3 regions of the Exiguobacterium sp. UBA6309 genome follow, and region 1 is predicted to be linked to each of the others. Evidence: predicted binding sites of a transcription regulator. Region 1 holds the regulator's gene; each other region holds the start of a gene.

What was found. Region 1 encodes LexA, which represses DNA repair genes until DNA is damaged. Its sites were predicted from a motif close to CGAACATATGTTCG; they were not measured.
Region 2: recA (recombinase RecA) is a predicted target of LexA. The motif match lies at 2,421-2,434, and genes of this name have one in related genera.
Region 3: B3M90_RS08755 (NUMOD4 domain-containing protein) is a predicted target of LexA. The motif match lies at 1,604-1,617, and genes of this name have one in related genera.

Annotation. Positions count from the first base shown of each region.
Region 1 is NZ_DJTL01000005.1:54,202-58,490, reverse strand. It holds gene B3M90_RS00415 (DUF896 domain-containing protein) at 38-274, opposite strand; gene B3M90_RS00410 (YneB family resolvase-like protein) at 388-1,041, opposite strand; gene yneA (cell division suppressor protein YneA) at 1,087-1,374, opposite strand; gene lexA (transcriptional repressor LexA) at 1,586-2,200, shown strand; gene B3M90_RS00395 (metal-binding protein) at 2,232-2,702, shown strand; gene B3M90_RS00390 (MIP/aquaporin family protein) at 2,889-3,590, shown strand; gene glpK (glycerol kinase GlpK) at 3,634-4,289, shown strand, end outside.
Region 2 is NZ_DJTL01000028.1:40,523-44,811, reverse strand. It holds gene rny (ribonuclease Y) at 1-1,111, opposite strand, end outside; gene recA (recombinase RecA) at 1,305-2,348, opposite strand; gene B3M90_RS10350 (competence/damage-inducible protein A) at 2,460-3,692, opposite strand; gene pgsA (CDP-diacylglycerol--glycerol-3-phosphate 3-phosphatidyltransferase) at 3,764-4,289, opposite strand, start outside.
Region 3 is NZ_DJTL01000026.1:3,425-7,713, reverse strand. It holds gene B3M90_RS08760 (methyl-accepting chemotaxis protein) at 1-969, shown strand, start outside; gene B3M90_RS08755 (NUMOD4 domain-containing protein) at 1,017-1,544, opposite strand; gene B3M90_RS08750 (AAA family ATPase) at 1,677-2,255, shown strand; gene B3M90_RS08745 (GNAT family N-acetyltransferase) at 2,293-2,634, opposite strand; gene B3M90_RS08740 (DNA alkylation repair protein) at 2,635-3,681, opposite strand; gene B3M90_RS08735 (bifunctional transcriptional activator/DNA repair enzyme AdaA) at 3,678-4,289, opposite strand, start outside.

The DNA.
Region 1 (4,289 bases):
ACGCGAGACCTCTTTTTTCTATAAAAGAAACGAACGATTATTGTTTATTCCGTTCTTCTTCTTGTGCTTGTTTCAATTTCTCAGGTGTTACGTCCGTTCCCTCTTCATCGACGATTTTCATGCCCATGAGTTGGTTTTTGAACGATCCACGGAATGCTGCGAGATACGCTGCACGTAATTCTTTTTGCTCTGCCGTTTCCGCTTCCGATAACGGCTCAACTTTTGATTTATTCGCTAATGAATTGATTCGATCTAATTGTTCTTGTGATAACATGGAATCCCTCTTTCTTTATGACTCAAACTTGAGTTGTTCAATTGTATTCTTACTGTAAAAGAGCTTATAAAAAAAAGCAAGTTAACCGCGTCAGTCGACGGGTTACTTGCTTCTCATTCCGGGCTAGGTGTCAGTTCGCGGTATTCAAGATATCGACGATTGACCGTTGCTTTTGAAATATCATGCCCCATCCCCCGCAAGGTGATGGCGATATCAGAAAACGTCAATCCGAGTTCTCGAAGACGTACAATTTCTTCGATCGGTACGTCTTTTCGACTACGTCCTGCGTTCTCTCCTTGACGATTGAGATTTCGTTCCGGGCGAAAACCTTGTTCAACTGCTCGCCGCATGCCACGGGCGATTTTTGCATTATGCAGTTTACGTTGGTATTCTTCCACGAGTGAGACGATCTCAAGGACCATCGCTTCTGCATCCGCAAGTTGATATTCTCCATCTGAATCAAGCGTCATCAAGCGGACCCCATGTTTTTTGAATGTATGCAAAATAGCGATTTTTGCATTCCCTCGACCAATCCGTGTATCATCTGTCACCAGGACCGCATCTACCGTATCGCGTGTCACATAATCAAGAACTGTTAGCATCCCTTCCCGATCAACATCATATCCACTCTCTTTTTCAGAGACGATGTCCACGACATCAAATCCCTTTTGAGAAGCAACCTTCGAAAGCTCCATCCGTTGGCGTTCAATCGAACTATCTTGTGCTTCTTTTTCGGTCGATACTCGACAATAAATCACGACCTTCATCGTACCTCACATCCCTGTTCGTTCTTTCACAACTTTTCCATTTTGTCATTGTTGTGCGATTGGTACAACGATTTTGCTTTTTGAGATGACATGTTTTGTCTCAACATCATTATTTTTGATCAACCAGTTGACGTATTCCTCATCTGACATCGAACCGTCATTGTAGACTTCAGCAATTTGTTCGACTGTAGCGTTCTCATCGACCGTAACGGAAGCCGTCATCAATTGCGCTACTTTTTCATCTGGGCGTGGTGTGAGTAAAAAGATCACGAAGGCAATACTTAATGCATAGAAGAGAATAGAAAAAGCATGAGTACGAATCGTATGAATCATCATGAATCCCTCCAAATATGAAATGAATGAGTTAGAATAAACGTTCGCGGAACAATTGTTCGCATAACTCATAATAAACACAGAACCCGTGTTCGGTCAACACAAAATGTCGAACAATTGTTTGTACGCTCATTTGTTCTATGTTATAGTGAATTTAGAAACATATATTCTTACATTTCAAAATTCAATCCAGAAAGAGGTGGCAATTCGTATGCGGAAAATGTCTAAGCGCCAACAAGAGATTCTCGACTACATCGTCTCTGAAGTGAAACTGAAGGGGTATCCACCATCAGTTCGTGAAATCGGAGAAGCAGTCGGACTCGCGTCTAGCTCGACGGTACACGGTCATTTGGATCGACTCGAGAAACGGGGAATGATTCGCCGTGACCCGACGAAACCACGTGCGATTGAGATATTGCTTGATAAGCCTGAAGAAATCACGGAAGCCATCGTTCATGTTCCCGTCATCGGGAAAGTCACAGCTGGTCTTCCGATTACAGCGATTGAAAACATCGAAGAACAATTCCCGCTTCCTGCACATTATGTAGGAAACGAAACGGTCTTCATGTTGACGATCGATGGGGAATCAATGATTAACGCAGGTATTCTTGACGGCGATCGTGTCATCGTACGCCAACAAAACACAGCAGAAAACGGAGAAATCGTCGTAGCTATGACCGAAGATAGCGAAGCGACGGTGAAACGGTTCTTCTTAGAAGATCAACAGGTACGTCTACAACCAGAAAATGACTCGATGGATCCGATGTATTTCGATAATGTCTCCATTCTTGGTAAGGTAATCGGCGTGTATCGGACGATTCATTGACGGAGGGACCAGTTACGACTGGTCTTTTTTCATGCCTTCAGGAAATGTACATGATACCGTCAATACCGTCGCACTGACGGGTTACGTTGCGTATTCGGTCGCAACGCAACAAACCGATTGGTTACCGACTGCCATCGGTATCGCTGTCGGTACGCTTTGGTTGTCACCTGACCTCGATTTAAAGTCAGAACCGTATTATCGCTTTGGACCATTTCGAGTCCTGTGGATGCCTTATGTGAAGATCATGCCCCACCGCTCGATCTGGTCACACGGATTGATCATTGGGGATGTCATTCGACTCCTTTATAGTGCTGCACTTGTGATTCCCTTATTATTTCTCAGCTTGTATTTTCAAGTCATCGCGTCAGAGACCATCGATTCCTGGTTCGCTTCCCTACCCGCTTTTGTCATTGGTATCATGGTGGCGAGTACAATTCATATCCTACTAGATTATTCCAGTAGTTGGTTTCGACCTAAAAAAAGAAAAAAGCGTCGTCGTTAACACCTCTTTTGCTTGCTTGCAGGCAAGACGAGGTGTTTTACTATCCAATTTTTCGTATCTTTAAACATTAAAATAAAAAATTTCCATTCCTATATTTCAATTATATGTATTGAAAACGTTATCAAATCGGAGTAATTTAAAGTAGAAAGACCATTATTTGCTTTAATCCAAAGGGAGGGTTTTTGCATGAATAACTTTGTACTAGAAATGATCGGTACGATGATCCTCATTCTGCTCGGGGATGGTGTCGTCGCCGGTGTCGTCTTGAGAAAGACGAAGTCCGAAAACAGCGGATGGATTGTCATCACGTTCGCTTGGGGTCTTGCCGTCATGACAGGAGCATTCGTCGCTGCTGAGAGTGGAGCGCACTTGAACCCTGCTTTAACAATTGCACTTGCTTTAAACTCTGATTTACCGTGGGCAGACGTTCCTGTCTATATTGCCGGACAACTTGTCGGAGCTTTCATCGGCGCCATTCTCGTTTGGCTTCATTACATGAAACATTTTGAAGCGACTGATGATCAAGCTGCAAAACTCGGTGTGTTCGCAACAGGTCCAGCGATTCGCCATACGCCGTCGAACTTGATTTCTGAAATCATCGGGACATTCGTTCTCGTCTTCGGTATCTTGGCGCTCGGTTTAACGACATTCGGTGACGGCTTAAAACCACTTATCGTCGGTTTACTCGTCGTCGTCATCGGTCTATCACTTGGTGGTACAACAGGATATGCCATCAACCCGGCCCGTGACCTTGGACCGCGTATCGCACATGCTATCTTACCGATTCCGAATAAAGGGTCATCTGACTGGGGCTACTCATGGATTCCAGTTGTTGGTCCAATCATCGGCGGAGCGCTTGCCGTGTTCATCTATCAATTGATCTACTAAGATCACGTTTCACAAACACATACCGCTCAAGGGGGATTTCGAAATGGAAAACAAGTATATCCTAGCACTCGACCAAGGTACGACAAGCTCACGTGCGATCATCTTCGATCACGACGGGAAAATCGTCAACTCGGCACAACGGGAATTCAAGCAATACTTCCCGCAACCAGGCTGGGTCGAGCACGATGCAAACGAAATCTGGGGTTCGATTCTTGCTGTCATGGCTGAAGCACTCGGAACAGCAGATATCAAACCTGAGCAAATCGCCGGAATCGGAATCACGAACCAACGTGAAACGACAGTGGTCTGGAACAAAGAAACAGGCAAACCGGTTTATCACGCGCTCGTTTGGCAATCACGTCAAACGTCTGGTATCTGTGACGACTTAAAAGAACAAGGTTTGAATCAGAAGTTCCGTGATAAAACAGGACTTTTGATTGATGCCTACTTCTCTGGTACGAAAGTCAAATGGATTCTCGACAATGTCGAAGGCGCACGTGAGCAAGCAGAGAACGGTGAATTACTCTTCGGTACGATCGATACGTGGCTCGTTTGGAAACTGTCTGGTGGAAAAACGCATATCACGGATTACACGAACGCTTCACGAACATTGATGTACAACATCTATGAGCAAAAATGGGATGAAGAGTTGCTCGATATCCTCGGTGTTCCTGCATCAATGTTGCCAGAAGTTCGTCA
Region 2 (4,289 bases), on a different contig from region 1:
CGATATCATGCAGAAGACCCGCACGCTTCGCAAGCGTGACATCTTCTCCAAGTTCAGCTGCCATCATACCTGCAAGGTGGGCAACCTCAAGTGAGTGATACAGGACGTTCTGTCCGTAACTCGTACGGTACTTCAAGCGACCGAGAATTTTGACAAGGTCCGGATGAATGCCGTGGATTCCGACATCATACGTCGCTTCTTCCCCGATTTCTCGAATCCGCTCGTCGACTTCACGACGGGATTTGTCGACCATCTCTTCAATACGGGCCGGGTGAATCCGACCATCCTGAACCAATTTCTCGAGCGCCATTTTAGCGACTTCGCGACGAATTGGGTCAAAACCAGACAAAATGACGGCTTCCGGCGTATCATCGATGATCAAGTCGATCCCAGTCAAGGTCTCGAGCGTACGGATGTTGCGGCCTTCCCGTCCGATGATCCGACCTTTCATCTCATCGTTCGGCAAGTTGACGACCGATACAGTCGTCTCTGCGATATGTTCAGCGGCGAACCGTTGAATCGCAAGTGACAAGATGTTACGTGCTTTCTTGTCGGCTTCTTCTTTTGCTTTTTGTTCGATTTCTTTTTGAAGAATGGCTGCGTCGTGTAAAGCAGCCTGTTTCGTCTCATCCATGATGATCGTTCTTGCCTCGTCTTGCGATAAATTCGCGACGCGGACAAGCTCTTGACGTCCCTGTTCATACAGGTCCTCTACTTTGCGCTCTAGTTCTTCAGCTTGATGCTTCCGTTTCGCGATCTCTGCATCACGTGTATTGATTTGATCTTCCTTACGGTCGATAGCGTCAACACGGCGATCGAGTGTCTCTTCTTTCTGGAGCAACCGGGCTTCTTGTTTCGCTAGCTCTTGGCGACGTTCACGCAATTCTTTTTCCACTTCGTTACGAAGTTTGAATGCTTCATCTTTCGCTTCGAGTACTGCTTCTTTTTTCGTTGCCTCAGCCGATTCACGCGCACGTTCAACGATTTTGTTCGCTTCCGTTTCTGCGCCTTGAATTTTCGCTTCTGCAATCGATTTCCGCAAGAAGTAGCCTACGATGAATGCGATCAGCAAAGTGAGGAGAAGTATGACAATCCAAGTCAGTGTACTCATGGGTTCACCTCCCCTTTGCAAGGTGTTTCTTAGTTCATTTCGGTATTTCATCGAAGCTGTCTAAAAAACGTACATCTATATTGTAAGGATAGCACTCGTTCATTGTCAACGAACGGACGGGAAAGAATTCCACTGTTTTCCTCTTTTACACTAAAAAAGAGAGGATTCGCATGCGAATCCTCTCTGAAACGGTTTATTCAGCAAATAGATCTTCTGGTTGTTCTGCTTCGAAATCAACCGGCTCTTCGCGATCGACGAGACCGTGGTGTTCACGAATCAAACGTTCGACCTCTGCTGCGACTTCCGGATGCTCGACCATGTATTGCTTCGCGTTCTCACGTCCTTGACCGAGACGCTCTGAGTTGTACGAGTACCATGCACCACTCTTTTGAACGATATCGAGGTCTGTTCCGATGTCGATCAACTCACCGACCTTCGAAATCCCTTGACCGTACATGATATCAACTTCCGCTTGTTTGAACGGAGGTGCGATCTTGTTTTTGACGACCTTAATCTTCGTTTTGTTACCGACGACGTCCGTACCGTTTTTCAACGCTTCCGCACGACGCACTTCTAAACGTACAGACGAGTAGAATTTAAGTGCGCGACCACCTGGAGTTGTTTCCGGGTTACCGAACATGACACCGATTTTTTCACGGATTTGGTTGATGAAGATGACGATCGTCTTCGATTTATTCGTTGCACCAGACAACTTACGAAGCGCTTGGCTCATTAAACGTGCTTGAAGACCGACGTGTGAGTCACCCATTTCGCCTTCGATCTCTGCTTTTGGTACGAGTGCCGCAACAGAGTCGACGACAAGAATATCGACCGCACCAGAACGAACGAGTGCTTCCGCGATTTCAAGTGCCTGTTCCCCAGTGTCCGGTTGTGACAAGAGGAGCTCATCGATGTTGACACCAAGTTTGTTGGCATATGCTGGATCAAGCGCGTGCTCCGCATCGATGAATGCTGCTTGTCCACCTTGTTTTTGAACTTCTGCAATTGCATGAAGCGCTACCGTCGTTTTACCTGACGATTCAGGTCCGTATACTTCGATGACCCGTCCACGTGGGTATCCACCTGCACCTAGGGCAATATCTAATGTAATCGATCCAGAAGAGATCACTGAAACCTTCTGATCCGCATTTTCTCCGAGTTTCATGATGGAACCTTTACCGAACTGTTTCTCTATCTGGCGTAACGCCATCTCAAGTGCTGCTTTACGATCACTCACGTAGCAGGCCTCCTTTTAATTATCTTACTGAGATTATTGTACTTCTTTTGAGACCGAATGACAAGCATTTTACGAACATTTATTCGCATACTTGCACATTGGCCATTTTTCTCACTCGGGTGCTTTTTCGAGATGTTTCAGTAGAAGGAAATAGGTATCCTTGACGGCGCGCAGTCGAATCATTCCTCGGTCGAACGATGGATATTGCCATTCGACGATGCGTGTTCCACGTGCGTCCGCAACAGCACAATAGACGGTTCCGACCACTTTTCCGCTGTTGCTCGTCGGACCTGCTTCCCCTGTCAACGCGACGGCGATATCGGATTGATACAGTTCCCGTACCCCTTCAGCCATCGCGATCGCGACCTCTTTACTGACAGCAGTATGCTCTCGTAACAAAACTTCCGGTACCGATAACACGGCTTGCTTCGCTGCATCATCATAGACGACGGCGCTCCCGCGCAACACTTGACTCGCACCGCTGACATCAACGAGACCACTCGCGACAGCTCCTCCCGTCAGTGATTCGGCGAGTGACAGTGTCAATCCTGCTTCTTGATACCGTTTCAGTACGACTTCCGGCAGACTCGTCTCGCCATATCCATAAAAGTACATGCCCACTTCAGCCAGTACGTGTTGTTCCAGTTCATCGAGCATATTGTCGGCTTCCTGTTGATCGAGTGCTTTAGCAGTCAGACGCAACCGGACTTCAGCGAGTTCCGCATAAGGGGCGACCGATGGATTGGTTGCTTCTTTGATTAACGTTTCCAGGCGATCGTTTAGAGCCGATTCTCCGATTCCGAAGAAACGTAGTGTTCGGGAACGGATTGTCTCTTGACCGAACAAATGACTGAAGTGATCTTTGAGGATTTGCTTCATCTCACGTGGCACACCGGGTAAAACGATATATTGATGGTGCTCCGTCTGCACCGACATACCGGGAGCAAGACCCGCATCATTGCGTAAAACCGTCGCGCCATCGATGACTAATGCTTGTTTCTGCTCGTTGTTCGTCATCTCCCGTTGACGTGTCTTCAAGAATCCTTCGATTCTTTCGTACGCTGCTTGATCGAGAATGAGATCACGTCCGAGAAGATCTGCGAGCACCTCTTTCGTTAAATCATCTTCCGTTGGTCCAAGACCCCCTGTGATGACGAGGAGATCCGCCCGTTGTTGCGCCTGACGGAACGTTTCCTGCATCCGCTCGCGGTTGTCACCGACGACTGTATGATAATGAACGTCAATTCCTGCACTGGCTAGCCATTCGGAAAGGTACTGTGCATTCGTGTTGGCGATTTCTCCAAGGAGAAGCTCACTTCCGACTGCGATGATTTCTGCTTTCATGTTGATTCCTCACCTTCTTGAAGTATAAGAAAAGACTGTTCGGTATGACGAACAGTCTAAATTGATCCAACTTACATGGATTTCGTAATTAACTTGATGTTTTTCGAGAAATACTCGACGCCTGAGTAGATCGTCAAGATAAGAGCAAGCCACATCGTGATATCTGCGAATGGAATGTTCCACATCGCAAAAAAGATATCGTGCAATAAATACGCTGTAATCGATGTCAACTGGACCCAAGTCTTGGCTTTCCCAGAGTTTCCGGCAGCAAGAACGATGCCTTCGTCAGAAGCGACAAGACGCAGACCCGTGACTGCGAACTCACGGCAGAGAATGATGACGACGATCCATGCCGCGACGAACTCAAGTTCCACGAGGTAGACGAGCGCAGCAGCGACTAACATCTTATCAGCAAGTGGATCCATGAATTTTCCAAAGTTCGTCACTAGTTTTTGTTTGCGGGCGATATACCCATCAAGCCAGTCCGTCAGTGAAGCAACAAGGAAGATGATGGCTGCAACGAAGTGTGAGACGGGAAGTTCAGCTCCTAGTACATCCCACTGTCCCCAGTTCGGATCAATCGCAAGTACGATGACG
Region 3 (4,289 bases), on a different contig from region 1:
TTCCAATACAATCAATTGATGCAACAGATTGGGGATTTGACGGTCGAGATGCAACAAGCCAGTCAGGAACTTGAATCCGTCCAGCCCCACTTTTCATCGCATTTATCCGCGATGGATGAATCGGTGCATGCCGTCGATGAAGTCGCCGGTTCCTTACTTGCGCAATCGACGCAGATGAATCAGACGATCATCGCCTCCACACGTTTGACTGCCCAAGGACACGATGCGTTAAGCGAAATGCAAACGACACTTCTGAACAGCCAACGTGCCGTAACCCGTTTTCAACAGACTGTTCAGACGAATCACACGACACTTGGGACATTACAACAAGAAAGCCACTTGCTGAAGGAACAATCCGCGACGACAGAGCAAATCTTGCAACAGACCTCACATCTACAGCAGCAGATGGAGACCTCGATTTCCCACATCCAGCGTGTCGCTGAAGAGACGCGCCGCCTATCGCTGAATGCGCTGATCGAGGCAACTCGTGCTGGCGAAGCCGGTCGTGGCTTCACGGTCGTGGCCAAGGAAGTCGAGAGACTAGCGATCGATATCCGGACGAGTACGGACCACATCCGTCAGGTCAATCAGACGTGGACGGCAGGGCTCACTCAAGTCGAACAAGCGCTCTCGCAAATGACGGAACGGTTTCTCTCGACGTCACAACAGCTCGAGACGGCAACGGAGCACTTGCAACAGATGCTGACTGAAGCGACGACGATCGAGACGACACTGAGGACCGTTGAACACCAACGTCAAATCGTCGCAGAAGTCCAGTCGAATATGCAACAGCATCTACAATCTGTCCAAAAGTTGATGTCAGAGCTCTCGTCCTATAGCCAAGTACTTGGGGATCAAATGCAACACCACGTCATTCAGCAAACGGAATTGAAGACACATAACGCGGTACTCGAGTCACGAATCAGTTCGTTGCAACAGACCGTTCGCTCGAGCGAATCGTTGTCTTAACAAAAAGAGCGCCTGCCATTCCTGGCAAGCGCTCTTTTCCTCTGTTCTCAGCCGATATAACGTGCTTCCTTTTTATCGATGATATTGCGAATCCGGTTCTCCGTCACCTGATACTGCTCCGCCAGTTGACGAATCGTCTTCCCTTTTTCATATTGGGCGCGAATCGCTCGAATCTGGAATGATGACAGTGTCACATGTTGTTCTAATAAGAGATCAAACTCACCAAGCAGTTCGGTATACTGCTGATCAAATGAAGGCAACACGTCCAAGTTCGATAACTGATCGTCAGCTCGTTTACCGTTGCGTCGGACGAGTCGCGCTTCCGTGACGTCAGCCGTCAGAAAAGCTTGCGCAACGAGTAGACCGACCTGCACTCGTTCTCCTCGACCCCGTTGATAGAGCGTCACTTTCCGGTACCCTTCCCGATTGAGTCGTGGTCGGAGCAAGACACCTTTTCGGCGTTGTCGGACGCCGCGACACGTCACGATCGTCCGATCAAGCGACCTTACGCGACCAAGTGACGAGACTTCATATATACCTACATAGCCGATGACGGCCTTCCATTGCTCTTGCATAGTTGTCCTCCTTCAGACAAGGACACGACGGGACTTCATACCTGAATTATATCAAATTACGAACAAGCGTTCTAGTGATGTCACTCATCGGAATGTGCTATTCTTAGCAAAAAAAGGAAATGAGGTTCGTCCATGAAATTTGTCTTGTTACTTGGTCCTCAAGCGGTCGGAAAGATGACGATTGGTCAGGAAATCGAACGGTTGACGGAGATGAAAGTCTTCCATAACCACCAGACAATCGACTTGTTGTTGCCTTATTTTGATTTCTCTGAACCCGCCCATCACCGCCTAAAGGATACGATTCGGCGCGAGATGTTCAAGGAAATGGCGAACAGTTCGCTTGAAGGTGTCCTGTTTACATTCCTCTGTCTATTCGGCGTCGAAGGTGGTGGTCTCGAGTTCATCGAAGAAACGGTTGAGTTGTTCGAACAAGCAGGTGCTGACGTCTATATCGTTGAACTGGATGCGCCGGTCGCGACCCGTCTGCACCGGAACACGACCGAAAACCGATTGACGCACAAAGTGACGAAGCGCGACCTCGCTGCTTCTGAACAAGACTTACGCAAGACGGCGGACGGATACCGGACACGCTCGCTGCCAGGCGAATTGCCGGACGTCAATTATCTCTTTCTTGATACGGAACAGTTAAGTGCGCGTGAAAGCGCTGAAGCGATTTGCGACCATTTCAACTGGTCGAAAACAACGGTCTAATCACAAATAAGCCCCGTTCTGCTCAGCAGACGGGGCTTTAATGATGAAGTTCGCGTGCATATCGATTCGCCTGCAACTGAAATCCGTTCCGACGCCAAACCGTCTCACTGCCCGCTTCACTATAAACACGCGTCAATAATAATGTCCGCGCGAGATATGACAAAATCGATGTCAAAGCTTCCGTGATGTACCCGTGCTGATCGTCCTCATCAGTCGTCGTGTAACGTAAGATTCCGATGGATGCATTCCAAGTGAAGATAATCGTTCCGACGATCGTTTTCTCACGTATCGCATGCAACGTCCACTTACAACCCGATTCTTCATCCGTTGCTTCAACAAATAATCGTGACGTTTTAAAATCCGGATGCCGTCCTTGCATTCAGCTCTCCTCCTCGACCTCAAACGTTGCTGTCGCGTAAGCCTCTCCATTAATCAAAATCGTCAATGTGTGTGTACCAGGATAATGGACACGCGTCGTCATGTTCCGAAACGATTGGCGTCTTTCGACTTGTAAGACACCTTTAACTTCCCGCTCCCGCAGTTGAAACACCTTCCGACTCGTTCTGCGTTGTTTGACGTAATCGATCGCGTACTCCAAGCGTAAACGTTGTGGAACTGAACTCGTCACAGTGAACGAGAAGTCAAGCTCTCCACCAATCGTAACCGGCGAGACGACTAAATTTGTAATCTCGACCTCCCCTTGCGTAACGTGTCCGAATAACTGTAAGACTTCTGGATTTCCGCGTTTGAGTAACGTCCGGGAGGCGTGGCGCAAAATCCAGTCCGTGTTCGGATCTGTTCTTAAGTGACGTTCGATCCGCTCAATCAGATATTCCGGATGCGTCTTTGAAATATCGTTCAAGTGATTAGCGACACTTTTTCGGACGTAGAGTGACGGATCCTGTAGTAACCCGTCAAGAATTGGTAATGACGGTCGCGGATCAGCAATCAGACTCGGAATCGCTTGTCCCCATGGCAGACGCGGTCGTGTCCCTTCCGACGCTAAGCGCCGAACATGTTCATCGTCTGATGTTGCCCACATGAGTGCTTGCTCGAGATAACGCTCTTGATCAGCGAGTAGAAAACGCCGGACAGCGAACTCAGACGTCGAATACGGCGTCAATTTAACGAGTGTCTCTAACGCAAGCTTCCAGTCAACGAGTGTTGCTGTCCGTTCGACATACTCGGGAAAAACGATCCCTGGTAATCCAGTAAACTGCGGTGCGAGTCGTTCCAGCTCCCCGATCGAGTCCGGAAACGGTGGCAGGACGGATTCTAGTGTCTCCGCAACACGACGGACGCGTTGTTTAAACGCAAGCTCTTCCCAGTCCTCCCGTTCGACTCGTCTGCGAAAATCTGATACATCGACCGCTTCTCCTAAGCCATCGAGCCAACTCGGTGAAAACACATCTTTAATCAAACTCATCCTACATCCAGTCCTCTCTTTGTACGCTCCAGTTTGAGCAATGTTTCCTTGCGTGCAAGTCCCCCGGCGTATCCACCTAAATCCCCATTCGTTCGAATGACCCGATGACATGGAATGATGATTGCCAGTTGATTTGCTCCGTTGGCTCGTGCGACAGCGCGAACAGCGGTTGGTTGACCAATTCGGATGGCCAGTTCCTGATACGAGATCGTCTCGCCACTCGGAATCCGTTCAAGTTCTTCCCAGACGCGGCGTTGAAAGGGCGTTCCGTACCGCATCAGTGGCGTCTGAAACAAGACCGGTTCTCCTTTGAAGTAACGACGGAGCTCCCCTTCAATCTGTCCAAAGATGGGTGACTCACCGGGAACGATGACAGCATGCGCTTTTCGACGCAATTGTTCGATTTCTCGTTCAAGTCCCCGTCGATCGACGAATTCAAGGAGATGTAAGTGTTGTTCGTCCGCAATCGCGAGCATCGAACCGAGCGGTGTATCGAGCCATTTCGCGCGCAAGACCTGTCCGTCAAAACGTGACGGTGCTTCCCCGAGCATCCGTGCTGACGCTTCACGAAAACCGCTACTTGATTCATAGCCTCCTGCTAACTGTCC